DNA from 4 places in the Rhizobium sp. P1_C7 genome. Region 3 is predicted to be linked to each of the others. Evidence: predicted binding sites of a transcription regulator. Region 3 holds the regulator's gene; each other region holds the start of a gene.

Region 1 (7,323 bases), on a different contig from region 3:
AAGACGGCAACATTGGCTGGATAGACGCAGCCAACATCAAAGGCTGAGATCAAGGGGAGGAGCGGCAGGCCAACTGCCGCTCCCCCAAGTCTCGGCACAGAAGGAAAAAGAAATGGCATTGGCAGATTTGCTGCAGCAAAATGCGATCATTCCCGGTCTCAGGGTAAATTCCAAGAAACAGCTCTTGCAGGAATTGTCGGCCAAGGCGTCGAAGGTGACCGGGCTATCCGAGCGGGAAATTTTCGACATTGTTCTGCAGCGCGAGCGCCTCGGTTCTACCGGTGTCGGCAATGGCATCGCCATCCCGCATGGCAAGCTCGCAAGCATCCATTCCATCGTCGGAATCTTCGCGCGTCTCGACCAGCCGGTGGATTTCGAAGCATTGGACGACCAGCCTGTCGATCTGGTGTTTCTGCTCCTGGCTCCGGAGGGCGCCGGTGCCGATCATTTGAAGGCACTGTCGCGGATTGCCCGCGTGCTGCGCGACCACGATCTCGTGGCTAAGCTGCGAGCAACGGATTCCGCTTCGGCGATCTATGCGTTTCTGAACGAAGAGCAAACGTCCAACGCGGCCTGATCATCCCGACATGAATACGGAAGAGGCGCCTGATTGCTCAGGCGCCTCTTCTTGTTTTCAAAATGTTGTTCGGGCTCAGAATTCTTCCCAGTTGCCCTGCGCAAGCGCTGCAGAACCATGGGACTGTGCGATGGCGCGACGGGGTGCTGGCGTTGCTGCCTGGCGGTAGCTTGTCGCAGCGGCCGGGGCGCGCATCTGCTGCAAGGTCGAACGCAGCGCCGACGCGTTGCTGGAACCGGCGACCCGGAAGCGCATGACGAGCTGCTTCAGCGTCTGGGCCTCGTCGTTCAGCGTCACGCTGGCGGCGGTCGTTTCTTCGACCATCGCGGCGTTCTGCTGGGTCACCTGGTCCATCTGGTTCATGGCCTGGTTGATTTCCTTGAGACCGATCGCCTGCTCGCTAGCGGATGCGGAAATCTCGCGGATCAGGCTGTTGATGCCCATCACCTGCTCGGAGATCTTATGCAGCGTGTCGCCGGCGCGACCGACGAGATCGACGCCTTCCTTGACCTGAACGGCCGAGGTGTTGATGAGGGTCTTGATCTCCTTGGCGGCATTTGCAGATCGCTGTGCGAGTTCACGGACTTCCTGGGCAACGACGGCGAAGCCCTTGCCGGCTTCACCGGCGCGTGCAGCCTCGACGCCTGCATTGAGCGCCAGAAGGTTCGTCTGGAAGGCAATCTCGTCGATGACGCCGATGATGCGGGAGACTTCCGTCGAGGACTGCTCGATGCCATGCATGGAGGAGATCGCCTTGCGCACGACTTCGCCGGACTTCTCGGCGTTCTCGCAGGCATGGTTGACGTTGTCGGCCGCCGTGCGGGCGTTCTCGGCGCTGGAATTGACCTGCGCGGTGAGTTCGTTGAGCGCCGCTGCCGTTTCCTCCAGGCTCGCAGCCTGCTGTTCGGTGCGCTTGGCGAGATCGGAAGCGCTGCCGCTGATTTCGCTGGTACCGGAGCCGATGTTCACGACGCTGTGGTTCATTGTGTTGATGGTTTCCTCAAGGCTTGCGAGGGCAGCATTGAAGTCCTGCTTCAGCTTGTCGTATTCGCCCGGGAAATCGTCGGTGATGCGGTGACCAAGGTTGCCTTGCGACAGTTCCGAAAGGCCCGCGCCGACGATGGAAACGATTTGACGCTGCAGGCTGACCGCCTGCTGACGTTCGGTTTCCGAACGGCCGCGTTCGCTCTCGGCGGCGTCGCGCTGGCTGTTCGCTTCGGCCTCCAGACGCTGGGTATCGGCAAGTGCGAAGCGAAAGCCTTCCAGGGCCTTGGCGACGGAACCGATCTCGTCGGCGCGGTCCTGGCCGGTGACCGGTTGTTCGTAGCGGCCGTCGCTGAGCGCCTTGACGCTGGCCACCAGGCCGCTCAAAGGCCGCTGGACGAAGGAGCGGACAGCGAAGAAGAGGGCAAGCATGACAGCTGCCAGAACCAGAATGCCGGCGACGACCATCATGAAGGTCTGGTCCTTTACCGGCGCATTGATGGCGCTGTGCGGGACATCGACCAGCACGACCCAAGTCGTGTTGATATCAGGCAGGGCGAACGGATAGACGACTCGATCGAACGCCTCGTAGCCGTCGTAGGTCAGGTTGGGGATGACGGACGGCTTCAAGGAGGCAAGCGCGCCCTGGACTTCATGCGTGCCTTCGCCGTCATACGCCTTCATGGACAGATCGGCCCTCGGCGGAACGATCCACTTGCCGGTCTGCGAGAGCAGCGTAACGCGGCCGGTTCCGAAGGGATGGAGCGTCGAAAGTTTGTCCGCGAGAGACTTGAGCGAAATATCCACGCCGCTGACGCCGATCATCTTGCCGCCGGACATGACCGGATAGGCAATCGAAGTCATGGCCGTGTTTTCGCCGGTGGTCGTCTCTGCATAGGGCGGCGACAGTGCGCCCTTCTTGCTTGCCGCAGCAAGGGCGTACCAATCGGCCTTGTAATCGGAATCGAAGGTCGAGAAGGCAAAGCCCCCGTCCTTGCGCTTGGTCCAGTATGGATTGAAGGTGCCGTCCTTGGCAGCGCCGAAATCGGCTTTGCCGGCCATGCTGGGCGACTGGCCGTCGAAGGCGTTCGGCTCTTCTGCGAACCAGCTGCCGAATGCAAAGGCGTTGCGCTCGACGTTGGCCTTCAGCATGTCCAGCACGGCCTTTCGGTCGAGGTATTTGCCTTCCTGGCCACGGCCGATCGAGCCGGCCATCGAACGGGCGGCGCCCGCCAGTTCGCCAACCGACGAGGCGACTTCGTTGGCGATCGATTTCGCCTCGAGATTGGCCTGGTCCATCGTCAGCGTCTGGACGCGGTCGCGGGTCTCGTCGATGAGGAAGAAGTTTGAAACGAAGAGAACGAGCGCGATGGCCACGCCCGTAATCAGGATAAGCTTGGCCGCTAGCGACTTCATGCGAAGGATGGACATGGATTCCTCGGGAGCAAGGATGTGCCGGACAATGCATTCATCGGCACAGAGACAAAGGCATCGCCCCTTCATGGAGCCGCCGTGACGAAAGCCATCCCTCTGAGAGAGAGTCTGGCGCTCAAGCGAAAGATCGCCAGAAATCTCTTAAATTTGAGTGAAATACCATCAAGTAGGTGAGCCGCGGCGACGAAGCGTCCCGAAATGTCGCCGGCAGAAACGACTTATAGTTTGTTTGCGACGGCGGTGTTAAGCGGGATGGATGGCTGGGCGCCCTGCGTCAGGCATGCAAGCGACCCGGCGACCGCGGCACGGCGCAGCGCGGCCTCGAAATCGATACCTTCATCGAGGCCGGCGGCGAAATAACCGCAGAAGGTATCGCCAGCCCCGACGGTATCCACCGGTTCGATCTTCAGCCCCTTGGCGCGAGAAATAACGCCATCACGGATCGCGATGACGCCATCTGCACCGAGCGTGACGATCAGCGTCTGCCCCGTTTCGCCGTTGAGGCGCTTCAGCGCAGCCTCGCGATCGTCGGGCCCCATGCTCTCCTGGCCCGCCAGACGCTCGAATTCCGTCTCATTGGCAATGACGACATCGACAAGACGCCCGAGCCGCGCCGCGTCTTCGATCAGCGGCGCAAGATTGAGAACGGAGACAACGCCGCGGGCTCGTGCCGCAGCCAACGCCCGCTCGACGGCCGGAACCGGAATTTCAAGCTGGAGCATGAGGATGTCGCCCTTGCTCATGGCGCCGACCGCAAGTTCGGCGTCCGCCGCGGTCACGGTGCCGTTTGCACCCGGCACGACGGCAATCATGTTTTCGCCGTCGCCGCCGACCAGGATCAGGGCGGTTCCCGTTGGCTCGTCAACCTGCTTGACGGCTTCGAGCCGCGTGCCCGCGTCCTTCAGAAGCGCGAGCGCCGGTTCGGCGAACCCGTCCTTGCCGACGGCGCCCGCCATGTGCACCGTGCGGCCTGCACGCCGGGCAGCGAGCGCCTGGTTGGCGCCCTTGCCGCCAGCAGCCGTCGAAAAGCTGTTGCCCGCAACCGTTTCGCCAGGTTTTGGCAGCCGTTCTGTTGTGGCGATGAGATCCATGTTGATGGAGCCGAAAACTGTGATCATGAGGGTGTCCCGTCCGGTGCTTTTCTTTAGTGGGACACTGCCCGAACGGCTTACTCGTCGTCAACCACCCTCAGCTTCAGAAGTCCCGTGCGGCTGTCGACGGATTTAGGCGGCGGATCGCTGTCGTGGCCCGATCTGCCGGTCTCGCCGCCCTCGAATTCGAGAGCCTCGATCCTCCCGCCTCGCTTGCTCAGCTTGTCGGCCGAGGTGACGATCATGTCGACGTCCTTCTGGGCCATGGCGAAATGGCCCTGCAGCTTGCGGACGCGTTCGTCCAGCCGGCCGAGGTCGTCCATGAGATTGGCAACCTCGCCCTGGATCACATGCGCCTGCGCCCGCATCCGCTGGTCCTTCAGCACAGCCTGGATGACCTGGATCGACAGCATCAGTAGTGACGGCGAAACGATCACGATGCGGGAGCGATGGGCCTTCTGCACGACCGCCTCGAAATTCTCGTGGATCTCGGCGAAGATGGATTCAGACGGGACGAACAGGAACGCAGTCTCCTGCGTCTCGCCCTGGATCAGGTACTTTTCCGAAATATCCCGGATGTGCGTTTCCATATCGCGGCGGAACTGCTGCGACGCAACCTTGGCAAGATCCGGCCCCCCGGCCCCGCGGATGGCATTCCACGCTTCAAGCGGAAACTTCGCGTCTATGACAAGCGGCGGCGCGCCGTTCGGCATGCGGATGGTGCAGTCCGGGCGGAATCCGTTGGAAAGCGTCTGCTGGAAGGCAAAGGCGCCCATCGGCAGCCCATCGGCGACGATGGTCTCCATGCGCGACTGCCCGAAGGCGCCGCGCGTCTGCTTGTTGGAGAGGATTGCCTGCAGCCCGACGACGTCTTTTGCAAGCGTCTGGATGTTGTTCTGCGCGGCGTCGATCACCGCCAGCCGCTCCTGCAGGCGCTGCAGGTTCTCGTGCGTCGATCTGGTCTGCTCCGTGATGGTGCTGCTGACGCGCTGCGACATTCCGTCCAGGCGCTGGTTGATCGCCTGGTTGAATTCCGCCTGACGGGAGCCGAACACCTCGGTCATCGCAGCGATGCGCCCGTGCATCTCCGCCTGGATCTTCAAAAGCTCGGCCATGCGGGCATCGGCTTCGGCGGCGCGCTCACCTGCCTCCTCGGCCTGCTCCTGGCGCAGCTGGCTGCTGCGGACGAGAAGGACGATCATCAAGACGATCAGCGCGGCGATCCCACCCCCGGCAAGCGCCAGCATGGAGGGACTGATCTGGGAAAGGATGGCGGAAAGCGAGTCGGGGGTAGCGTTCATCCTGCCACCATAGCAAACTCGATTCTGTTGGCTAGATCAAAACGTGAACAAGCCGCGCTTCTTGTGCTTGCAGTCACGAAGCTCTAGCCGACAAATCGGGTCGCGATTTAACCTCTTTTAAACTATATTCGGCAAAAGCTCCGCTTAAATTTCTCTTTCAGCATCAATTACAAAGCAGAGACGTGATGACCAGTCAGCAATCCGACAATGCGCTCAAGCAACGCCTCGATTTCATCGAGCTGGACGACGGGGCGCGGGCGGCGTTGCGTGAAATGCGTCCCACGATCTCGGTTCTGCTCAGCGGTGCGTTGGACAGGTTTTACGGCAAGCTGGCAAAAACGCCTGCCGTTTCGAGCTTCTTCGCCGACAAGTCGCACATGAACCATGCCAAGAAGCGCCAGGAGGATCACTGGGCCAATCTAGCGGGTGGGAATTTCGATGAGGCCTATGTCAAGGGCGTCATGGCCGTGGGCAAAACGCACGCCCGCATCGGCCTTGAGCCGCGCTGGTACATCGGCGGCTACGCGCTGCTGATGAGCGATCTCATCAAGGGGCTGATGGACAAGCAATGGCCTTCCATGTTTGCGCGCCAGCAAGGCAAGGCGCTTGCCGAGAAGCTCGCGGCCGTCGTCAAGGCCGCCATGCTCGACATGGATTATTCCATTTCGGTATATCTCGAAGCGCTCGAAGAAAAGCGCCTGAAGCTGGAGCAGGAACGCGCAAAGGCAGAGTCCGACCAGACAATCGCGCTCGATCATCTTCGCCGGGGCCTGGAAGCGCTGTCGAATGGCGATCTCGAAGCCACCCTACCGGCGGAAATGCCCGGAAGGTTCAAGGACATGGCAGAGGACTACAATCGCGCCGTCGCCGCGTTGCGCACGTCCTTCGCGTCCGTCCGGGCAACCACGGGCGAAATCCTGCAGGGCACCGACGTGATCGCAAAGGGCTCGGACGATCTGGCGCTGCGCACCGCGCAGCAGGCAGCTGGCGTAGAAGAAAGCTCGGCCGCCCTGCAGCAGCTCTCCGTCAGCGTTGGTCAGACGGCCGCAAACGCCGAAAAAGCCTCCGATGCCGTGCGCGACACGCAGCAGAAGGCAAAGAACTCCGGCGAGCTCGTCAACAGCGCGGTCTCGGCAATGGCGGGAATCGAAAAGTCCTCGACGGAGATCGCCAAGATCATCGGCGTCATCGATGAGATCGCGTTCCAGACCAACCTGTTGGCCTTGAACGCCGGCGTCGAGGCGGCCCGTGCAGGCGACGCAGGCAAGGGCTTCGCAGTTGTCGCGCAGGAAGTCCGCCAGCTTGCGCAGCGCACGGCGGATGCGGCAAAGGAGATCAAGAAGTTGATCTCGGAAAGCTCGGTTCAGGTCAACGAGGGTGTCGGCATCGTCAGCAGCACCGGCGAGGCGCTGAGCGACATGATCACCCGCATCGACATCATCAACCGTTTCGTTGCCGATATCGCCGCCGCCGCCCGCGATCAGGCAACCGGCGTCAACGAGGTCAGCGTTGCAATTCGCAACATGGACACCATTACGCAGCAGAACTCGGGCATGGTCGAACGCACGTCTTCCGAGACCAGACGCCTCAGAAGCGAAGTCGAAAGCTTAGTCGATCTGCTGCAGCGGTTCCGCACCGGCGGCCACGAGCGCTCCGTTCCCGCAGCGTCGCGCCGCGCCGCCTGAGCCCAAATCCGTCAAAATTCGGGAGGCGACGCAAAAAAGAGCCGCCTCCGGCTTGCGGATAATTCCATCGGGCAAAAAGATGGGTTATGGGGAACCTCATGACCATCAAGCCACTCATCATTCTCCCCGACCCGCTGCTCCGTCAGGTTTCCAAGTCGATCGAACGCGTGGACAGCGATCTCCAGCGTCTCGCAGACGACATGCTCGACACCATGTACGATGCACCGGGCATCGGCCTTGCTGCCGTACAG
Region 2 (7,323 bases), on a different contig from region 3:
GAATCCGGATGACGGCCGCATCGACTTCCTCGTCTGCCGCATGCAGGCGGCGAAGCTCGTCCCACTCGGCCGCATTGCGGCTGAAATAGTCCTGTGCCCGCTCGGCGCGCTGGCGCTTGACGGCAGAGAGACGCGCGCCGTCACGCAGGATGACCGGATCGCTATCGGAAGCGTGCCTCAAAAGACTTCTGACAAAGGCCACCGCCTTCCCGTCCTGCCGTAGCCGGAAGTAGGCCCATGCCCCCTCCTGGTAACGATCGATCAGGTCGGCCTCCCCGAGCAGCTTGAGATGGCGGGAAATGCGAGGCTGGGATTGCCCGAGAATTTCTGTAAGATCGGTGACCGTCAGGTCGCCCGCGGCAAGCAAAGCGAGCAAACGCAGGCGGGTCGGCTCGCCAGCTGCCCGCAGCACGTCCACCAACGCATCCAAACCAAGCCTGACGGGCTCACTCATATCCGATCCAATCAACATATAAAGATATCTTTATGTGAATTGGTCTGAGCTTGCAAGCAGCAATTCGCTCCAATCACGAAATTCACTGCGCGATTAGCGACATAGGCGCCGTCACTAAAAAAAGCCGCCGGGTCACCCAGCGGCTTTTCCAGTTGCTTGCGAAACGCTGAAAATCAGCGTGTCAGGCGCTTGTAGGCCTGGCTGCCGGGGTTTAGGGCGTCCGCACCGAGGCGGCGCACCTTGTCCTGCTCGTAGTCTTCGAAGTTGCCCTCGAACCATTCCACATGGCCATCGCCTTCGAAGGCGAGGATGTGCGTCGCCAGACGGTCGAGGAACATGCGATCGTGGCTGATGATGATCGCGCAGCCTGCAAAGTTCTCGAGCGCCGTCTCCAGCGCACCGAGCGTTTCCGTATCAAGGTCGTTCGTCGGTTCGTCGAGCAGCAGCACGTTGCCGCCCGCCTTCAGCATCTTCGCCAGGTGAACGCGGTTGCGCTGACCACCGGAGAGATTTCCGACTTTCTGCTGCTGATCGCCGCCCTTGAAGTTGAAGGCGCCACAATAGGCACGAGAGTTCATATCGAACTTGCCGAGCTTGATGACTTCGGCGCCACCGGAGATTTCCTCCCAGACCGTCTTGCTGCCGTTGAGCGCATCGCGGCTCTGGTCGACATAACCGAGATGCACCGTGTCGCCGATGCGCACCGAACCGCTGTCCGGCGCTTCCTGGCCGGTGATCATCTTGAACAGCGTCGTCTTGCCGGCGCCGTTCGGCCCGATGATGCCGACGATACCGCCCGGCGGCAGCTTGATCGACAGGTCGTTGATCAGTGTGCGGCCCTCAAAGCCCTTGGAGATGCCTTCCATCTCGATGACCACCTGGCCGAGACGCTCGCTGACCGGGATGATGATCTGCGCGTCGCCGGGACGCTGCTTCTCAGCGGCATCCACCAGCTGCTCGTAGGACTTGATACGCGCCTTCGACTTGGCCTGACGGGCTTTCGGGCTGGACGCGATCCATTCCTGTTCGCGCGAGATTGCCTTCTGGCGGCCCGCCTCTTCGCGGTTTTCCTGCAGCATGCGCTTGGCCTTCGCCTGCAGATATGCGGAGTAGTTGCCTTCGTATGGAATGCCGCGGCCGCGGTCGAGCTCGAGAATCCAGCCGGTCACGTTGTCGAGGAAGTAGCGATCGTGGGTGATCATCATCACGGCGCCGGGATAGGCACGCAGATGCTTTTCAAGCCACGCGATGGTCTCGGCGTCCAGATGGTTGGTCGGTTCGTCGAGGAGCAGCAGATCCGGCTGCGACAAGAGCAGGCGGCAGAGCGCGATACGACGGCGCTCACCACCCGACAGCGTCGTGACGTCGGAATCGCGCGGCGGGCAACGCAGCGCTTCCATGGCCATCTCGACCTGTTGCTCGAGGTCCCAGAGATTCTGGCTGTCGATGATGTCCTGAAGCCTGGCGCCCTCTTCCGCGGTCTCGTCGGAATAGTTCATCATCAGCTCGTTGTAACGCTCGAGCACTGCCGTCTTGTCAGCAACGCCGACCATGACGTTTTCGAACGCCGTCTTCGTCGAATCGAGATGCGGCTCCTGTTCCAGGTAGCCGACCGTCGCGCCTTCGGCGAGCCAGGCTTCGCCGGTGAATTCCTTGTCCTGGCCGGCAATGATGCGCAGCACGGTCGACTTACCGGCACCGTTCGGCCCGAGGATACCGATCTTGGCATCCGGGTAGAAGGACAGGTTGACGTTTTCTAGGATTTTCTTGGCGCCGTAGGACTTGCTGAGCCCCGACATGTGATAGATGAACTGACGTGCCATTGATGAAGTGCTCCGCGGGGGGGATTTTAGGTTTGCCGCTATGTAGGCGAATTGGCGCCCGGGAGCAACGCGCAGCGCCAAAAACAAGACGCTTTTCTGAAACCTTCAATGGAATTCCAGCCCAAAGGCGGCGGCTATTTCAGCTTTGCATGGTCGACCGGAAAAGCCGGACGTCGGTTTGCCTACCGATTGCCCCCTCTCGGGACCCGGCCAGTCGTCGCCGCGCACGGAACGGCGCTTGCTCTTGACCGGCTAAAGGAGAAGGCATGCCCCCGGCATTAGAACCCCGCCGCGTCAACGATCCCTTCATTGCAGCCGAACGATGTCCGACCGGCGCCCTGTATGAGGTCACCCAGGTTGGCGCCGACCTCGGTTGTCGCGTCCTGTGACAGCCCGATCGTCAATTCGCTGATGACGCGGTTTTGACCGGCGCGACGGCAGCTCATCTTGACGCGGTCTCCCGCCCCCGGGCCAAAGCTCTTGTCGAAGGCCGTCTTGATCTCCTGCGAGGTCAACGTCTTGCCGATCCTTGACGCAAACAAATCGCGAACCGCAGAACCGTTCAATTCGCCCACCAGCCGAACCGCCGTGGAGAAATAATCATCGGCGCTCATCCTCGCGCAGGTACCGTGTTTCAGCCATTCGTGCCGCTCAAGGCCCGATTGCGTTCCTGGCATCGCCTTGTCGAGTGCGGCCTTCGAGGCATCGGAGAGCGTCAAGGCAGGCAATTCGTGCCAGCTTCCGCCCTTGTCAGCCGCGCGCAGGTCTTCAGACACCCCACAGTAGTTCTCCCGCATCGGCCAGAGACCGTGCAGCGAGAAATTGGTCGCGTCGAACCGGTCCTTCGTCTGGCTTGCGCACTCCGCCTTGCGATGATTGGTTTGGCAAAATGCCGGCTGCCAGCTCGCCGCGAGGATAAAACGCGTCCGCCCGCCGCCTGCCTCGGCAGCGGCAGAACCGGCGGTGGCAGCGACGATGATACCCACGGTCAAACGCAGGAACAGATTTCTCATCCTCACTCCAGCTCTGCTCGCCAAAGAACAATGCATGAACAACTAAACACGCCAGGCGTGTTTTCGCAAGCCGCAAAAACGGAGCGCTGAAATTCCCCCGGAACAAGCATAAGGGCCTGTTGCATTCGGCGGCTGTTCTGATCTTCTCGCGCGACGGAGGAAACGATGTTCGCACAAACACAGCGCCTCGTGACGCGCGGGGCGTCGCTTGCCTTTCATCATCAGCCGGCGAGCGGGCATGCAAACGGGATCATTGTCGTCTGCCACGGGCTGGCCGAGCATTCGAAGCGCTATGCGGGCTTCGCGCAGGCCATGGCCGGCCGTGGCTATCACGTCTACGTCCACGACCATCGCGGCCACGGCGAGACAACGGCGCCGGAGGCGCCGATCGGCCGCTTTGCCCGCCGCGAAGGCGCCCGTCGCGTCGTCGATGACGTCGCAGCGTTTCGTGATCACATCGCGGGACAGCAGGCGGGGCTGCCGATCGTGCTCTTCGGTCATTCGATGGGAGGTCTGATCGCGCTCAATGCGGCTGTCACCTATCCCGACAAATTCGATGCGATCGCCCTGTGGAACTCCAACTTCAACCCCGGCATTGCCGGCCGCGCCGCGCAAGCGATCCTTCTTTTAGAGCGCGCGTTGAAAGGCTCCGACGTGCCAAGCGGCATACTGCCAAAACTCACCTTCGGCACGTGGGCAAAGTCGATCAAGGGCAGGCGCACGGACTTCGACTGGTTGTCTCGTGATCCCGCCAAAGTGGACAAATACATCACCGACCCGCTATGCGGGTTCGACGCGTCCGTGTCCCTGTGGCTCGACCTGTTCGAACTGACCTTCCGCGCCCCGCAAAGACAGTATCTGGCGAGGCTGCCGGCGCGGACGCCGATCCATCTGGTCGGCGGCGGCAAGGATCCGGCAACGGACGGAGGAAAAGCGGTCGTCTGGCTTTCAAACCATTTGAAAGCCGCCGGTTTCTCCCGTATCACCACGCAGATATATCAGGACATGCGCCACGAGACTCTGAATGAAATCGGCGCCGACGCCGCCATTTCGGCATTCGCCGATTGGTGTGACGAAGCGCTCGCGAAGTCCTGAAGAAGGACCGGCAATGAGCACCAGCAATTCCACCCTCCCCGCATCGACCTCCTCGGAGGTCATGATGGGGCTGATGCTGATGTCCATGTCGGTTCTCGTTTCTCCGATCATCGACATTTTCTCGAAGCTCGCCATCGCCACCATCCCGTCGGCGGAGATTACCGCCGCTCGATTTGCCGTGCAGGCGCTTTGCATGCTGCCTATCGTGCTGTGGCGGAAGAACCTGGCCGACACGACGTGGAAGCAGAGCTTCTTTCACGCGATCCGCGGCGCCATCATCACCATCTCGATGATCTCGTTCGTCACCACGCTGAAGTACATGGCGGTCGCGGATGCCATTGCTATCTTCTTCGTCGAACCGATCATCCTCACCATCCTCAGCAGCATCTTCCTCAAGGAGGCGATCGGCTGGCGACGCTACACAGCCTGCGGCGTGGGCTTCTTCGGTGCGATCCTCATCATTCAACCAAGTTTTGAGGAAGTGGGTTACGTTGCGCTTCTGCCGGTCGTCAGCGCGGTCTGCATAGCAATATCCGCGATGATGAACCGCGCGCTCGCGCAGCGCGAGGACCCTTGGGTCATGCAGTTTCACATGGGCCTGTGGGGTCTCCTCATCTGCATCGTCCTTCTGTATTTCGGCCATGGCACCGGCTCCGAGATATTCGATCCTGTCCTGCCGGATGGCCGCGCCTATCTCTATCTGATCGGCGTCGGCATCACCGCAGCGATTGCCGGCATCCTCGGTGTCTATGCCTACCGATCGGCACCTGCCTCGACGCTGGCACCGCTGCAGTATTTCGAGATCGTCTCGGCCACCATCTTCGCCTGGCTGGTGTTCGGAGACTTTCCCGATGTGGTCAAGTGGATCGGCATCCTCATTATTATGGGGTCCGGCTTTTATATTATCTGGCGCGAGCGCCGCTTTGCATCGAAACCAGTATCCGATACATCTCAGTCGGCACGGGCGCCCTGATCTGATCGCGGGAGGAACATGACGGATACAAAGCTTAGGAAGCCGCCGCTTCACGGCATTCGCGTCATTGAACTCGCCCGCGTGCTCGCCGGCCCGTGGGCGGGCCAGATGCTGGCCGATCTCGGCGCTGACGTGATCAAGGTTGAAAACCCCGACGGCGGCGACGATACCCGCCAGTGGGGACCTCCCTTCGTCGAGAGCGCGGATGGCGAGAACCTCTCCGCCGCCTACTATCACGCGGCCAACCGCGGCAAGCGATCCATCACGTCAGACCTGAGGAGCGAGGAAGGCCAGGCACTGGTGCGCCGCCTGGTAGCGACCGCCGATGTCGTCATCGAGAACTTCAAGCTCGGCGGGCTGGTGAAATATGGCCTCGACTACGAGAGCCTGAAGACGCTCAATCCGAAGCTCGTCTATTGCTCGATCACCGGCTTTGGCCAGACAGGCCCCTATGCCGGCCTCGCCGGCTATGACTACATTGTCCAGGGCATGTCCGGCTTCATGTCGATCACCGGCGAGCCGGAAGGGCAGCCGATGAAGGCAGGGGTTGCCATCGCCGACATCTTCACCGGCATCTACGCGGTTGCGGCGATAGAGGCCGCGCTCATCCATGCATTGAAGACCGGTGAAGGGCAGCTGGTGGATATGGCGTTGCTCGATGTGCAATCCGCCGTGCTGGCAAACCAGAACATGAACTACCTGATATCCGGACGCGCGCCGACAAGGCTCGGAAACGCCCATCCGAATATCTCTCCCTACGAAGTCGTTCCCACTGCCGACGGCTATCTCATCCTTGCGATCGGCAATGACGGCCAGTTCGGCCGGCTCTGCTCCATCCTCGGGCTCGCAGCCGCCCCTTTCGACAAGCGCTTCGCGACCAACAGGGCCCGCGTCGCCAACCGCGACGAGGTTCGTCGGCTGGTCGCGACCGAAACGCTGACATGGCAGAAGGCCGACCTCATGCGAGCCTGCGAGGAAAACGCGGTTCCGGCAGGCGCCATCAACACTATCGAGGAAATGTTTGCCGATCCGCAGGTCGAGGCGCGCGGCCTGCGCATTGACCTCAAGGATGCTGGCGGCACCGTCATTCCCGGTGTGAGGACGCCGGTCGTGCTTTCGCAGACGCCCTTGCGTTACGAAAGGCCGAGCCCGAGGCTCGGAGAGCATCAGGAAGACGTTCTGGCGGAACTCGCCGAGCTGGAGGGGAAGAGATCACCATGAAAAGAACCGGCGGGGAACTGATCGTCGAGGCATTGAAGGCGAACGGGGTAAGGCGCCTGTCCTGCGTGCCCGGCGAGAGTTTCCTCGCCGTCCTCGATGCGCTCCACGATAGCGACATCGACGTTGTGGTCTGCCGACAGGAAGGTGGAGCCGCGATGATGGCCGACGCCTGGGGACGGCTCACCGGCGAACCCGGAATCTGCATGGTCACCCGCGGCCCGGGCGCTACGAACGCCTCGGCCGGCCTTCACATCGCCAGGCAGGATTCCATTCCGATGATCCTCTTCATCGGCCAGGTGCAACGCGACGCCCGCGAGCGCGAGGCATTTCAGGAAGTGGAATTTCGCCGTGCCTTCACCGAATTCGCCAAGTGGGTGGGTGAGATCGACGATGCCGCACGCATACCCGAGTTCGTGACCCGCGCCTTTGCGATCGCAACCTCCGGTCGCCCGGGCCCCGTCGTGCTGTCACTGCCCGAAGACATGCTGCGGGATGAAGTCGAAGCGCCCCGCGCGAAGCGCTATGCGCGTGTCGAAGCACATCCCGGCAGCGGCCAGATCGACGATCTGTATCTGCGCCTGCTGAAGGCAGAACGGCCAATGGTGATCATCGGCGGGACCCGTTGGGATGCGGACGCGGTCGCCGATTTCCAGGCCTTTGCAGAACGCTTCAAACTGCCGGTCGGCTGCTCCTTCCGCCGCCAGATGCTGTTTGATCATCTGCACCCGGGCTATGCCGGCGACG
Region 3 (7,323 bases):
TGCCGTCGACCTGAATGCCGGGAATTCCGAAGCCCGAGCCACGCAACGAGTAGTTCGATTGAGCCGTAGCGCGCGCTGTGGAGGTACCCATGGCGTAGCGGTTGTTCTCGACGATGTAGATAATCGGCAGCTTCCAGAGAGCAGCCATATTGAAGCTCTCGTAAACCTGGCCCTGGTTAGCGGCACCGTCGCCGAAATAGGCGATCGAAACGCTGTCGTTGCCACGATAGCGATTGGCGAAAGCCAGGCCGGTGCCGAGAGACACCTGGGCACCAACGATACCGTGACCGCCGTAGAAATGCTTCTCCTTGGAGAACATGTGCATCGAGCCGCCCTTTCCCCGGGAATAGCCGCTGATGCGTCCGGTCAGTTCCGCCATGACGCCGCGGGCGCTCATGCCGGTGGCCAGCATATGACCGTGGTCGCGATAGGCCGTGATGACCTGATCGCCTTCCTTCTGCGCCATCTGCATGCCGACGACGACAGCTTCCTGGCCGATGTAGAGATGACAGAAACCGCCGATGAAGCCCATGCCGTAAAGCTGACCCGCCTTCTCCTCGAAGCGGCGGATGAGAAGCATCTCGCGATAGGCCTTCAGCTCGTCATCACGATCGAAGTCGGCGATGGGGCCTCCGTTCGAGTCTTTGCGTGCAGGTTTCGCGCTGGTTTTGCGGCTGGAAACGGTCGCGTTCTTTCGCGGCGCCATTCAACCCTCCCTATGGGTTTATCGGTTCTTAGGTGGCGCGTACCATAGGGAAGAAATTTCGCCACAGCAATGCCATAAATGCATGGCTCATATTCTGTGTTAAATGATTGATTAACTTACACTTATTCCAATTAACTTGTTTTCGGTTAATTTGAATAATGATTGAATATGACGATCTCGTCGGCACGCGAAAAATTCAGCTGCAGACGCGCTTTCTCGTCCAGCATATCCTTATCCATCGAACCGTCACTCAACAGCGCGACCTGATTTTCAAGATGCTCGCGCTTACCCTTCAGAACCGCCAGCTCCCTCTCCCGCGCGACACGCTGGCGCTCGAACACTTCGGTTGCGCGCAGACCGTAATCGCCATGGATGCAATGGTAGCCGAAATAGGAAAGAAAGGCGACAGTCATGGCGGGAACGACGAACCGGCCGATCTTTTTCTTCTTATGATGCTTTGTCCACATACACGCATTCTCGAAACGCATTACCTTTGCGAGTGAGACTACCGATGAGAGATTAACCGTCCGTTGACTATGAACGCGACGCACCAAAAAACCCGCGCCAGGCCGGCGCGGGTTGCAGATGGTTGAAATCAGGCGGAATTAACCGCGGATGATCGACCGGCCGGCGTAGCGGGCCTGCGGGCCGAGACCCTCTTCGATGCGGATCAGCTGGTTGTACTTTGCGAGACGGTCCGAGCGAGAGAGCGAGCCGGTCTTGATCTGGCCGCAGTTGGTGGCAACCGCGAGATCGGCAATCGTCGAGTCTTCGGTTTCGCCCGAACGGTGTGACATGACGGCGGTGTAGGCTGCCTTGTGGGCGGTGTTGACGGCGTCCAGCGTTTCCGTCAGCGAGCCGATCTGGTTGACCTTGACTAGGATCGAGTTGGCAACGCCCATGCGGATGCCGTCGCGCAGACGGGCGGAATTGGTGACGAAGAGATCGTCGCCGACCAGTTGGACCTTCTTGCCAGCCAGATCGGTCAGCGCCTTCCAGCCGTCCCAGTCGTCTTCAGCCATGCCGTCTTCGATCGAGATGATCGGGTATTTCGCTGCAAGTTCGGCCAGGTATTCGGCCATGGCGCCCGGCTCCAGCGTGCGGCCTTCGCCTTCGAGTACGTACCTGCCGTTTTTGAAGAATTCGGTCGAGGCGCAGTCGAGGCCGAGTGCGATGTCGTCGCCCGGCGTGTAGCCGGCTTTCTCGATCGACTTCATGATGAAGTCGAGGGCCTCAGGCGCGCTCTTCAGGCCAGGCGCGAAACCGCCTTCGTCGCCGACATTGGTGTTGTGGCCCTGCGCCGACAGTTCCTTCTTGAGGACATGGAAGACTTCCGAACCCATGCGGACCGCTTCGCGGATCGAATCGGCGCCAACCGGGAGGATCATGAATTCCTGGAAATCGATCGGGTTGTCGGCATGCGCGCCGCCGTTGATGATGTTCATCATCGGAACCGGCAGCAGGTGGGCGCTGGCGCCGCCGACGTAGCGGTAGAGCGGCAGGCCGGAGGCTTCGGCCGCAGCCTTTGCGACGGCGAGCGAAACGCCGAGGATTGCGTTTGCGCCGAGGCGCGACTTGTTCGCAGTTCCGTCCAGCTCGATCATCAGATTGTCGATCTGGATCTGGTTTTCGGCATCGATGCCGCCGATTGCGTCGAAGATTTCTGTGTTGACTGCCTCGACTGCCTTTTCGACCCCCTTGCCTAGGTAGCGCTTGCCGCCATCGCGAACTTCGACGGCTTCGTGCGCGCCTGTCGAAGCGCCCGACGGAACAGCCGCACGGCCCATGCTGCCATCTTCAAGATAGACATCGACTTCGACGGTGGGGTTGCCACGGCTGTCGAGAATTTCGCGGGCGATAATATCGGTAATTGCGGTCATCGGCTCTTCCTGCTCAAGGGTGGATAAATCGTTTGAAATTCGTATTAGCCGAAGATGCGCAAAATACAATGGCGGTTTGCGCGTCCTCAATGACGATCGTCGTGCGAGGCCTATTATATGATCATGTCAGTCTTTTGAACGTCAGTTCTTGGCGATCGCGTCGAAGGCCAGGAGCTTTTCAAGAAGTCGCGGCATGTCCTTGAGAAACACCATATTCGGACCGTCCGAAGGGGCGTTGTCAGGATCTTCATGCGTCTCGACGAACACGCCGGCAACGCCGACGGCAACGGCCGCGCGAGCCAGCGTTTCGACGAACTCTCGCTGGCCGCCGCTTGAGCCGCCCTGCCCGCCGGGCTGCTGGACCGAATGGGTCGCATCGAAAATCACCGGTGCGCCCATGGCCGCCATGATCGGCAGCGAACGCATGTCGGAGACCAGCGTGTTGTAGCCGAAGGAGGCGCCGCGTTCGCACAGCAGAATGTTCGGATTGCCCGTCGAATTCAGCTTGTTGAGTACGTTCTTCATATCCCATGGCGCCAGAAACTGGCCTTTCTTGACGTTGATCGCGCGGCCGGTCCTGGCGGCAGCGACCAAAAGATCCGTCTGGCGACTGAGGAAAGCTGGTATCTGTAGAATATCGACAACGGTCGACACTTCGGTGCACTGCTCTTCCGTGTGGATGTCGGTCAGAACGGGAAAGCCGTATTCCTTCTTGAGATCGGCGAAGACTTCAAGCGCCGTCTCCAGGCCGATGCCGCGTTGTGCCGAAAGCGAAGTGCGGTTCGCCTTGTCGAAGGAGGATTTGTAGACGAGCCCGATGCCAAGCTTGTCACACAGCTCCTTGAGGACGCCGGCGATCATGAACGCGTGATCGCGGCTCTCCATCTGGCAGGGGCCGGCAATCAGCGACAGCTTGCCGCTATTTGAAAACACAACCGCGCCGGCACCCTCGCCGATTGCGACTTCGGAGTTTGTCTGGCTCATCGTTTCTCCTCGAAGGCAAAGAGCGCGCCCTGCCCGGACGCAGCCTTCACCAGAACTCGATTGTTCTTGCGGGTGTAGGTGATCCCGTTAGCAGCCAAATGCGCTTCTGTCACGGCAAGATCGCCGACCTTGAACACGATGGCGACGCCGCGCAGGCCACGATCGGTGCCGGGCGCGGCAAGATCAAAATAGGCATTCAGTCCATCCGGCGAAAGAATGCTGATCCGAACATTTGGCGTGGCAAGGCTGATACCGAACGCTTCGTCCCGGACCAACGGCGCCGCAGAGGAAAAGCGCAGGAACAGACCGAACGCCTTCGGGTCCGGCGCGGCGAGCACGATCTCGGTGATCCCGATCACCCCATTCGCATGCGTTTCCAGTGTCTTGCGGTCTGCGGGAAGCGCATTGATACGCTGGCAGGTGAAGATAAAAAAATCGGGTGCACGAAGGTCCGCAGCAAAGGCGAGCCTGAAAGCCGCGGTGGTCTCGTAACCATCGGGCATCTTCATCGGACGCTCAAACTGTAGCATGTCGCCGCCGCTTATCCTGTCGGCATGGAAACGCGCGTGGTCGCGATCGGCATCCGTCGTCGCCAGAACAACCGCCGAGAGGCCGTTCTCGCCGCAACGGAAACGAAAGGCGCGATCGCGCGCCGTGAATACGTTACCCCTCTTGATCGACGCCTCATAGGCCTCCGCGCTCGCAACGGCGAGCGGCTCGAGGTATGTTTTGTCGGCGAAGAAAATGCAGGCGTTTTCGGTTCCAAACGGGTGCCGCGCATCGGCCGCCACGGTGAAGCCGAGTTTGCCAAGGCGTTCCCTCGCCAAACCGACATTGGCGACAGGCAGGACAACATGGTCGAGCGGATGGACTTCACTCATGGCAAATCCTCTTCCGAAATTCGCAAATGTGTGCGCTGGCTCTCGTGACAATGCAAGAGGTGTGAGCGGCATAGGTCGAATGAAGTGCAAAACGCAACAAATACGGGCCAAGTTTCACGAAAATTTAGGCACTTGCGGAACACATATGGAACATATAGTGTCTGTTCTGGCTTTGTTTCACGACTCTGGGGTTGACTTCCATGCTCACACGCAAGCAACAGGAACTTCTTTTGTTCATTCACGAGCGAATGAAGGAGTCCGGCGTTCCCCCTTCCTTCGACGAAATGAAGGATGCGCTCGACCTGGCGTCGAAATCGGGCATCCACCGGCTGATCACGGCGCTCGAAGAGCGGGGGTTCATTCGCCGGTTGCCCAATCGAGCCCGCGCACTCGAAGTGATCAAGCTCCCGGAAGCGTACAATCCGAGCCTTCAACAGCGACGTGGCTTCTCGCCGAGCGTCATCGAAGGCAGCCTCGGAAAGCCGCAGATTGTTGCTCCCGCCGGACCGAAGCCGGCTCCAAATTCCGACAATGGCAATTCCGCTTCCGTCCCTGTCATGGGACGCATCGCAGCCGGCGTTCCGATTTCGGCAATCCAGAACAACACCCATGACATCGTGGTTCCAGCCGACATGCTTGGTTCCGGCGAACACTACGCGCTGGAGGTCAAGGGCGACTCCATGATCGATGCCGGTATCTTCGACGGCGACACTGTCATCATCCGCAACGGCAGCACCGCAAATCCAGGCGATATCGTCGTCGCGCTCGTCGATGACGAAGAGGCGACACTGAAGCGCTTTCGGCGGAAGGGTGCCTCGATCGCGCTCGAAGCTGCGAACCCCGCCTATGAGACCCGCATATTCGGGCCGGACCGCGTCAAGGTTCAGGGCAAGCTCGTCGGCCTTATCCGGCGTTATCATTGATCCGAATTGCTCTGTCGGCGAAGCGACCGCTGCGCCAAGTCTAGCCGGTCATATGCAGCGGTGACGATCGGCGTCCCTTGGTCGTCAATACGCGTATTTCAAAGGCTCCCGACCACGCAGGCTTTCGCCCGTCAGCAGCATCGATCCTGAGCGGAGACGAACCGGTGTGATTGTGATATCGGCTCCGTCGCAGGCGGGCCGAGGCAGGCGGCGTTTTCAAGCGTGGCGACCACATAGCCGCTGTCGTGGATCGCCACACGCCATGTTCAGGCTGACAAAACCATCCTCGGCTGCGTTGGCGACGCGACGCATCATGCTGCGGGCCTTCTGCTGTTGCTGCGGCTTCTCCATCGGTCTTCCTTTTCGGCACGCCGGCTAGTGGTTGCCGAGACCGCGAAATCGCGTCAGCAGGAAACCGCCATTCAGGGAGGCGCGCCATGTCCACCGTACCGCCCCATCCCAACACCATCTTGGCGATGGCAATGACCACGTCCAGACCGACCCCGGCTACCTTCCACGGCAGCGCACGTCGAGCCGGGACGGCGCCAGCAGCAAGGCGAGCATCCCCCATCGGTAACACAACGAACGAAATGAGTGCACGGCAATCAGGTTCGCCTTCAGCCCGTAGGCGCTCAGCAACTCGCATAAACCGCCACCAGAAAGCCTGCGAGAGCGGTCGCCTGAGGATCATGCGCCGGATCGTGCCGCCAGAATGACCAGCAGCAGAGCTGCGATGCACACCCCAAGCCGCGGCACAGCGGCCTCGAACGTGAACCACGAATGCGCCGGCTCCGAGAAGGACCTGCGAGATCAGGAAGTAACGTCCCTGGCCGAATTCCTCGACCCGCTCGAGGCGGCCGGCGGCAATATATCTGCGGCACGTTCGGTTCTTGTCGTCCAGCGAGATGCCGATTGGCGTCTGCCGCGGGACCGTACCCTTACGACACAGGCGCCTTCATGGGGAAGAGCGCGCATAAAGATCGCGTGCGCCGCCTGAGACGCTGTCGACCCGCTTCAATCGTTTGCAACACCGGCATACACCTGCACGCGGACGCCGCCCTCATCCGCAACCAGAATGCAAGCTTCGGACGCTTCACGCAACAATAATCGATTGAATTCCGAAGAGAAATCGGAACGCGGAAAAGACGAGGATAATCATTGGCTTCCGCTATGCGCGAAGGGCATCGCTGCGCTGCTTAAAAGTTAATACTGCAATGCACAAAATGGCATCAAGAGAACTTGGCATTAACCGCGCGATCATATAGCTATCGCTGACGACGCTTAACCCTATGGCGCCTTTATGGTGCCACCCGCCAGTTTGGAGGATCATAATGACGGATCGAAGCGCAACACTGAAACTTGGTGACAAGTCGGTCGACCTCGCCGTAAAAAGCGGCACGATTGGCCCTGACGTCATCGATATCGGCGCCCTCTACAAAAACACGGCTTCCTTCACGTATGATCCTGGTTTCACCTCGACCGCGTCTTGTGAATCGAAAATCACGTACATTGACGGCGACGAGGGCGTCCTGCTCCATCGCGGTTATCCGATCGAGCAACTGGCCGAGCACGGCGACTTTCTCGAGGTTTGCTACCTGCTGCTTTATGGCGAACTGCCGACCGCTGCACAGAAAAAGGATTTCGACTATCGCGTTACGCACCACACAATGGTGCACGAGCAGATGTCGCGTTTCTTCACCGGCTTCCGCCGCGATGCGCATCCGATGGCTGTCATGTGCGGCTGTGTCGGCGCCCTGTCGGCCTTCTATCATGACTCGACCGACATCACAGATCCGCATCAGCGCATGGTTGCCAGCCTGCGCATGATCGCCAAGATGCCGACGCTCGCTGCAATGGCCTTCAAGTACCATGTCGGCCAGCCCTTCGTTTATCCGAAAAACGATCTCGACTACGCATCGAACTTCCTGCGCATGTGTTTTGCCGTTCCA
Region 4 (7,323 bases), on a different contig from region 3:
ACGCCACTCTCAAAGGCGATCGAGGAGGAGCCGAAGCTGCGGGAAGAGGCCTCGAAGGAGCCCGTCGTCGCGCGCCTACTCGATATCGCCCAGAAGATCGAGGGACTCTATCGCCACGCCTCGACCCATGCCGCCGGCATTGTTATCGGTGACCGCCCGCTGTCGAAGCTCGTGCCCATGTACCGCGATCCGCGGTCCGACATGCCGGTAACCCAGTTCAACATGAAATGGGTCGAGCAGGCAGGTCTGGTGAAGTTCGACTTTCTCGGCCTGAAGACGCTGACCGTTTTGAAGGTTGCGGTCGATTTCGTCGCCAAACGCGGCATCAGCGTCGACCTTGCCGCGATCCCGCTCGACGACAAGAAAACTTACGAAATGCTGTCGCGTGGCGAAACGGTCGGCGTGTTCCAGGTTGAAAGCGCCGGCATGCGCAAGGCGCTGATCGGCATGAAGCCCGACTGCATCGAGGATATCATTGCCCTGGTCGCGCTCTATCGTCCGGGGCCGATGGAGAATATTCCGACCTACAACGCGCGCAAGCACGGCGAGGAGGAGATCGAGTCGATTCATCCGACCATCGACTATCTGCTCAAGGAAACACAGGGCGTCATCGTTTATCAGGAACAGGTGATGCAGATCGCCCAGGTCCTGTCCGGCTATTCGCTCGGCGAAGCCGACCTTCTGCGCCGCGCCATGGGTAAGAAGATCAAAGCGGAGATGGATCAGCAGCGCGAGCGCTTCGTTGACGGCGCCATCAGGAATGGCGTTTCGAAGCCGCAGGCTGACAACATCTTCGAACTGCTGGCGAAGTTCGCAAACTACGGTTTCAACAAGTCGCACGCCGCCGCCTACGCCATCGTTTCCTATCAGACGGCCTACATGAAGGCGCATTATCCCGTGGAGTTCCTCGCCGCCTCCATGACGCTCGATATGTCGAACACCGAAAAGGTCAACGATTTCCGACAGGATTCCAAGCGCCTCGGCATCGAGGTCATTGCCCCATCGGTGCAGACGTCGTTCCGCCATTTCCAAACCGGCGAAGATCGCATCTACTACGCCCTGGCGGCGCTAAAGGGCGTCGGCGAGTCGGCGGTCGAGCATATTGTCTCGGTTCGCGGCGATACGCCGTTTGCCAGCCTTGAGGATTTCTGCCTGCGCATCGACCCCCGTCAGGTGAACCGTCGCGTGCTGGAAAGCCTCATTTATGCCGGCGGCTTCGATTGCTTCGGTCTCGATCGGGCGCAACTTGCGGCCGGTCTCGACCGTGTCCTTGGCTATGCGCAGCGTGCTCAGGAAAACAAGCTGAGCGGTCAGTCGGATATCTTCGGCAGCGCTCTGTCGTCCGGCCCCGAAAAGATCTCGCTGCCGCCGTTTTCGCCGTGGCTCGCCTCCGAGAGGCTGCTCAAGGAATTCCAGGTTCTAGGCTTCTACCTCACCGCCCACCCGCTCGATTCATACAACAGCGTCCTTCAGAAGATGCGTGTGCAAACTTTCTCGGACTTCTCGGCGGCGGTGAAACAGGGGGCAACGAACGCGCGTCTCGCCGGAACCGTGATTTCCAAGCAGGAGCGCAAGACCCGCACCGGCAACAAGATGGGGATCATCGTTTTCTCCGATTCATCGGGCCAGTTCGAAGCCGTGCTCTTCTCCGAAATGCTCAATCAATATCGCGACATGCTCGAATCCGGGAAATCCTTTGTGATTACCGCAACGGGCGAGGAGCGCCCGGAAGGCATCGGTCTCAGAATTCAGACGATCCAGTCTCTGGAGGAGAAGTCGCTGCAGATGCAGAAGGCACTGCGTGTCTATGTACGCGATTCAGGACCTTTGCGCGCCGTCGCAGCTCACCTCAATGCCAAGGGCGATGGGCTCGTTTCCTTTATCGTCATCAAGGAAGAAGGCAAGCGCGAGGTCGAGGTCGAACTACCGCAGAAGTACCGCATCACGCCGGAAATCGCCGCCGCCCTTCGCGCCGCACCCGGCGTCATCGACGTGGAGCTCGTGTGACGCTCAGCGCTGGGTGACCGTGATGAAGTCGGTGCCTTCGCCGGTCTCGTGTCCGAGGCCGGTGTCGGAGATCGTCATCGTCGATCCAGGCGTCAGCATGGCGTCTATCTTCCGCCGTGTCTCGTCGGGCATGTCGATCCGGCTCAAGGCATTTGAGATCGGCGTGCCGCTGATGATCGAGCTTTCAAGTTTGCTAATGCCATATCGCTTCATCGTCTGACTGGAAAGCGTGTTGGCAAGCGTGACGCCCAGCCAGTCCGCTGTACCGTTTTCGAGGTCGACATTATGTGCTGTCAGGAAATGCGTACCGAGTGCCAGGCTCGGATTGGCGATCGTGACAGGGGCCTTGAAGACAGGCTTGAATCCCTGACGGACCATGATCACGCCGTTTGGTGGCTCACCCTTGCCTGCCGCAGCGTAGACGGCGCGCAATAGCGCATCACTCATTAGTGACTTGTCGGCGCCGGAATCAAGAGGATGTTGGACCTTGAAGTCGCTGATCGCCTGAACCGAAGCCGGCCCGAGAAACCCGTCGGGATCGCCGGCGGAAAAGCCGAGTTCGTTGAGATAGGCCTGCAGATCGATGATCGCGTCGTGCTGGGTGCGGCGCGTGATCAGGATCCGGATCGGCTCGGCGTTGACGGGCGCCACGACCGACTGCACCTTGTTTGTGGGCATCGCGACTTCGTTCATCGCCACCTGGACCGGCAACTGTCGGATGGCCGGCCGAAGCGCGGCGTCAGAAAGCAGCGGCGCAGGCGCAGGCGCGTCAGGATGAAAAAGCACCGGATGCTCGATCGATCTTGGTGTCACCTCCGCATCGGTTATGATGACAGGAACACCCATGTCGGTCATCCTGTAGAGCTGTTTTGCGAATGCGCCGGGGATCCGCACGCATCCGTGCGAGGCTGGATAGTGTGGAACGGAATTCGACTCGTGGAGGGCAATGCCTGACCAGGTCAGCCGCTGCATGAACGGCATCGGCGCCGCCGAATAAAGGTTGGATTCATGATACTTCTGCTTCTCGATCACCGAAAAGATACCGCTGGGTGTCCCATGGCCCGGCTTTCCGGTCGAAACCTTCGACGTGGCGATCACCTCTGAGCCGTCATAGACGGCAAGCGACTGCTTGTCCTTCGATACGAAGATCTGCAGCGTGCGTGCATCCGCGGCGAGCACGGGGTGTACGAGTGCGGTGGCCGACAGCAAGCCGAGGCCGAATACAAGACGCGAGAACATTGTAACCAACCAATACGCAATACCTGCAGGCAAGCGTAATCGGGGAAGCTTAAGGAAAACTTGAAATAGCCGATGGCGAGGCTGTCTCACATATTAGTGATCGCGCTTGCCGCCGAACGTGTAACCGGTCTCGACCGTACCCTTGCCGAACTTGTCGCGCAGCTTGTCCATTGCCGCCTCGACAGCGGCACGGCGCCCCTGGTCCGCATCGACGAGATCGGGCGGATCGGCCCGCGCCGGATCGCAGAGATCGGTGACGCCGATGCCGATCAGACGAAACTTGGTGCCGTCTGTTTCCTTTTCCAGAAGATCGATACCGGTGCGGAAGATCCTGTCAGCAAGCTGGGTCGGGTCCTCCAGTTTCCTGTTTCGCGTTCGCGACTTGAAGTCGGCCGTCTTCATCTTCAGGACCACGGTGTGGCCGGCGATACCGCTTTTCTTCAGCCGCCAGGAGACTTTTTCGGAAAGGCTTCGCAGGATCGGCACGAGATCCGCGTGGCGGGAGATATCGTCGAAGAATGTCGTTTCGGCAGACACGCTCTTTGCCGGATCGTTTAGGTGAACCTCTCGGTCATCCATCCCGCGTGAAAGCCGGGCGAGCCGCTGCCCCATGCTGCCATAACGGCGCATCAGGTCAGTTTCCTCCATCGCCTGCAATTGGCCGATGGTGCGGATACCGTCGGCCGCAAGCGTTGCCGCGAATGCCTTGCCGACGCCCCAGATCGCCGTGACGGGCCGTGGCGCGAGAAAGGAGACGGCTTCCTCACGGCCGATTACGGAAAAGCCTCGCGGCTTCTGCAGGTCGGAGGCGACTTTCGCAAGGAATTTGCAGTAGGAGAGCCCGACAGAAACGGTGATCCCGATCTCCTGCTCCACACGACGCGCGAATTTCGCGAGCGTTCTGGCCGGGGGATCATGGTGCAGTCGCTCGGTACCGCCGAGCTCCAGGAAAGCTTCATCGATTGAAAGCGGCTGCACAAGCGGCGTCAGCTCCTGCATCATGGTGCGAACCTCGCGCCCGACCTTCACGTACTTCTCCATGTCCGGCCGAATGACGATCGCCTGTGGGCAGGCCTCCAATGCCTTGAACATAGGCATGGCCGAGTGGACGCCATGGATACGGGCGATGTAGCAGGCGGTAGAGACCACACCGCGCTTCCCCCCGCCGATGATCACCGGCTTGTCTGCAAGATCGGGATTGTCGCGCTTCTCGACTGCGGCATAGAAGGCGTCACAATCGATATGCGCCAGCGTTAGCTCGTAGAGCTCCTGGTGCCAAGCCAGACGAGGGCTGCCGCACGCCGCGCAACGACGCGTTTTCGCCTTCTGCTCGGCAAGGCAGTCGCGACAGAAGCCGGGTGTCTTGGCGAGCGCAGGTGTCATAAGCGAGAACAAAGGTTGAACGTCGCGACATTACCCTCTAAGCTTTTGAGTCTCAAGGGCGTGCTTGTGATTTTGCGGTGCCTATCCGCGGAGGCGCGGAGGCCGCCGTCTAAGCGACCGAGCTGATGTCGTTCGATGTGGCAGTCGCAAAGTGTTGGCGCAGAATCTTGCCGGTATGCTCCCAACCGGCCGCAGCCAAAATCGCTCCGATCGGCGGTGGCGCGAAGGGTTTGAAGTCCGCATTGGCCATCATCGTAACGAGCAGGCATTCCGGCACGTGATCAGCCACGGAAAGGAGATTGCGTTGGATATCGTCGACAAACGCGACAGGCACGTTTCTGCGATCGTGCAGCTTGGCGACGATCGGTCCCTTGGGCTCTTCGGACGCGATCATGTCGAAGGCGAGGTCGAACTGGTCGAGAAGTTTCCGGCGGACGCCGTGGTGCCGGGGCGGCATCGCAGTCAGAAAGACAACGTCGGCGTCGTCGGAAAGCGCATGCAGCGTTTCCACCGCTTTCTCCGCTGGCCTCTGCCAAAGATGCTGGTTCGCGAAGAACGCATCTTCGAAAACATAGACTTGCTCCTTGTCCATTTCACTGCCGTCGAGCAGCGAAACGATATTGCCGTGAAGCCGAAAGGATCGGGGAAGGAGGTCGTAGTTGTGCGACCGCAGAAATTCCGTGAAGGGCGACAGAAACTCCAGAACGACCTCGTCGATGTCGCACACCACCAGTGGTCGGTCGCCGAGGCGCACCTGGTGGGGATCGGTGACAATGTCCAAATTCAATACTCCCCTGATCCAAGCCCTGGCGGCGAAAAGTGCAGCCACGCGGCGTTGAGCGCTTCTGGCGCTATACCCGTTGCCTCGCAAAACGCCAGGGCTGTCGGCTCGTGGTTCATCAGAAAGTCCATCATCCCGGACAAGAAGCCCGGATCGTTGATTGCGTTGCGCACTTGCGAGGGTTCTACCCCTGTCAAGGCGAGGAAACGTCCGAACAAATCCGGCTCATTGGCAAGCCATGCGAGAACCGCGATGGCGGTCTGTTGCGGATCGGCGGCGAGTTGCTTGGAGTTCTTGAAGTTGCTCTGCATTTCTTGCGGGAAATTACCTATTTTTCAACCAAATACGGATAGCATGTGGCTATCGGTTTCATGGGTCCGTGCGGTCGCATGTCTTTCTTGTGCGGCTGAACGGTTTCCAGAACGGACGTAGGACAGCATGTCATGCCCAAACAGGTGATGATTGTAGAGGATAACGAGCTCAACATGAAGCTCTTTCGCGACCTCATCGAGGCGTCCGGCTACACGACGATCCAGACGCGCAACGGCATGGAGGCGTTGGATCTCGCACGCAAACATCGCCCGGATCTGATCCTCATGGACATTCAGTTGCCTGAAGTCTCTGGCCTCGAGGTCACAAAATGGTTGAAGGAAGACGATGAGCTGCACGTCATCCCGGTGATCGCGGTGACGGCTTTTGCGATGAAGGGTGATGAGGAACGGATCCGGCAAGGCGGCTGTGAAGCCTATGTGTCAAAGCCGATATCCGTTCCCAAATTTATTGAGACGATCAAGACGTACTTGGGCGATGCCTGATAGATCGGAAAGAAGCCTATGACCGCGCGAATCCTGGTCGTTGATGATATCCCGGCGAACGTGAAGCTGCTCGAAGCTCGGCTCATTGCCGAATATTTCGACGTGATGACGGCCGCGGATGGTTATCAAGCTCTGGCGATTTGCGACAGAAATCAGGTCGATCTCATTCTGCTCGACGTCATGATGCCGGGCATGGATGGATTCGAAGTTTGCGAGCGGCTGAAGTCCAGCCCCAAAACCTCGCATATTCCCGTCGTGATGGTGACGGCGCTTGACCAGCCCGCCGACCGCGTGCGCGGTCTGAAGGCCGGCGCAGACGACTTCCTGACGAAACCGGTCAACGATCTTCAATTGATAGCCCGCGTCAAGAGCCTGCTGCGTCTCAAGACGCTGAGCGACGAGCTGCGGATACGCGCGCAGACCGCGCAGACGATGGGGATCGATGAGTTGTTGCGTGTCGATGCACGGGGCGAGGAGAGCGGTCAGGTGATGCTGGTCGACGGCCGCGCCAATTCACAGGAACGCCTGATAAAGGCGCTGAAGCCGATCGCTGACGTCTTCGCGATCTCTGATGCGCAGGCGGCGATCTTTGAGGCCTCCGAGAATACCTTCGATCTGGTGATCGTCAATGCCAATCTTGAAGACTACGACCCCTTGCGCTTGTGCTCGCAACTTCGGTCGCTGGAGCGTACTCGCTTTCTGCCTATCCTTATTATCACCGAACAGGGCCACGACGAGATGGTCGTGCGGGCGCTCGATCTTGGCGTGAACGATTATATCGTAAGGCCGGTCGACCCCAATGAGCTCGTGGCGCGCAGCCTCACGCAGATGCGGCGCAAGCACTACAACGATCGCCTGCGCGCCAGCGTACAGCAGACGATCGAACTGGCTGTGACCGATCCGCTGACGGGTCTCAGCAACCGCCGCTATCTCGACAATCATATCAACACGCTCTTCAGCCGCTCGATGGCACGCGGGCGTCCGCTCTCTGTGCTCATTGCCGATATAGACCGCTTCAAGCAGATCAATGATACGTACGGCCACGATGCCGGTGATGACATCCTGAGGGAGTTTGCAAACCGCGTGCGCTCCACCGTG

The links. Region 3 encodes LexA, which represses DNA repair genes until DNA is damaged. Its sites were predicted from a motif close to TGTTCNNNNTGTGTTCNG; they were not measured.
Region 1: AC1D2R_RS01845 (DNA recombination protein RmuC) is a predicted target of LexA. The motif match lies at 5,420-5,437, and genes of this name have one in related genera.
Region 2: AC1D2R_RS16610 (ribonuclease T2 family protein) is a predicted target of LexA. The motif match lies at 3,314-3,331, and genes of this name have one in related genera.
Region 4: AC1D2R_RS26370 (DNA polymerase IV) is a predicted target of LexA. The motif match lies at 4,634-4,651, and genes of this name have one in related genera.

The regions. Positions count from the first base shown of each region.
Region 1 is NZ_JBFUAL010000001.1:364,117-371,439, forward strand. Features, by position in the region: gene hpf (ribosome hibernation-promoting factor, HPF/YfiA family) at 1-47, shown strand, start outside; gene ptsN (PTS IIA-like nitrogen regulatory protein PtsN) at 113-577, shown strand; gene AC1D2R_RS01835 (methyl-accepting chemotaxis protein) at 653-2,992, opposite strand; gene AC1D2R_RS01840 (ribokinase) at 3,214-4,113, opposite strand; gene AC1D2R_RS01845 (DNA recombination protein RmuC) at 4,164-5,387, opposite strand; gene AC1D2R_RS01850 (methyl-accepting chemotaxis protein) at 5,573-7,072, shown strand; gene def (peptide deformylase) at 7,171-7,323, shown strand, end outside.
Region 2 is NZ_JBFUAL010000009.1:235,585-242,907, forward strand. Features, by position in the region: gene AC1D2R_RS16600 (ArsR/SmtB family transcription factor) at 1-454, opposite strand, end outside; gene ettA (energy-dependent translational throttle protein EttA) at 628-2,277, opposite strand; gene AC1D2R_RS16610 (ribonuclease T2 family protein) at 2,556-3,290, opposite strand; gene AC1D2R_RS16615 (lysophospholipase) at 3,456-4,385, shown strand; gene AC1D2R_RS16620 (DMT family transporter) at 4,399-5,358, shown strand; gene caiB (succinate--glutarate CoA-transferase) at 5,377-6,579, shown strand; gene AC1D2R_RS16630 (thiamine pyrophosphate-binding protein) at 6,576-7,323, shown strand, end outside.
Region 3 is NZ_JBFUAL010000002.1:33,384-40,706, reverse strand. Features, by position in the region: gene pdhA (pyruvate dehydrogenase (acetyl-transferring) E1 component subunit alpha) at 1-706, opposite strand, end outside; gene AC1D2R_RS03265 (FtsB family cell division protein) at 853-1,173, opposite strand; gene eno (phosphopyruvate hydratase) at 1,312-2,586, opposite strand; gene kdsA (3-deoxy-8-phosphooctulonate synthase) at 2,728-3,570, opposite strand; gene AC1D2R_RS03250 (VOC family protein) at 3,567-4,451, opposite strand; gene lexA (transcriptional repressor LexA) at 4,652-5,374, shown strand; gene AC1D2R_RS03240 (hypothetical protein) at 5,591-5,725, opposite strand; gene AC1D2R_RS03235 (hypothetical protein) at 6,087-6,371, shown strand; gene gltA (citrate synthase) at 6,706-7,323, shown strand, end outside.
Region 4 is NZ_JBFUAL010000022.1:85,059-92,381, forward strand. Features, by position in the region: gene dnaE (DNA polymerase III subunit alpha) at 1-2,007, shown strand, start outside; gene AC1D2R_RS26365 (L,D-transpeptidase family protein) at 2,011-3,246, opposite strand; gene AC1D2R_RS26370 (DNA polymerase IV) at 3,340-4,629, opposite strand; gene AC1D2R_RS26375 (hypothetical protein) at 4,739-5,410, opposite strand; gene AC1D2R_RS26380 (DUF3572 domain-containing protein) at 5,413-5,721, opposite strand; gene AC1D2R_RS26385 (response regulator) at 5,854-6,225, shown strand; gene AC1D2R_RS26390 (PleD family two-component system response regulator) at 6,244-7,323, shown strand, end outside.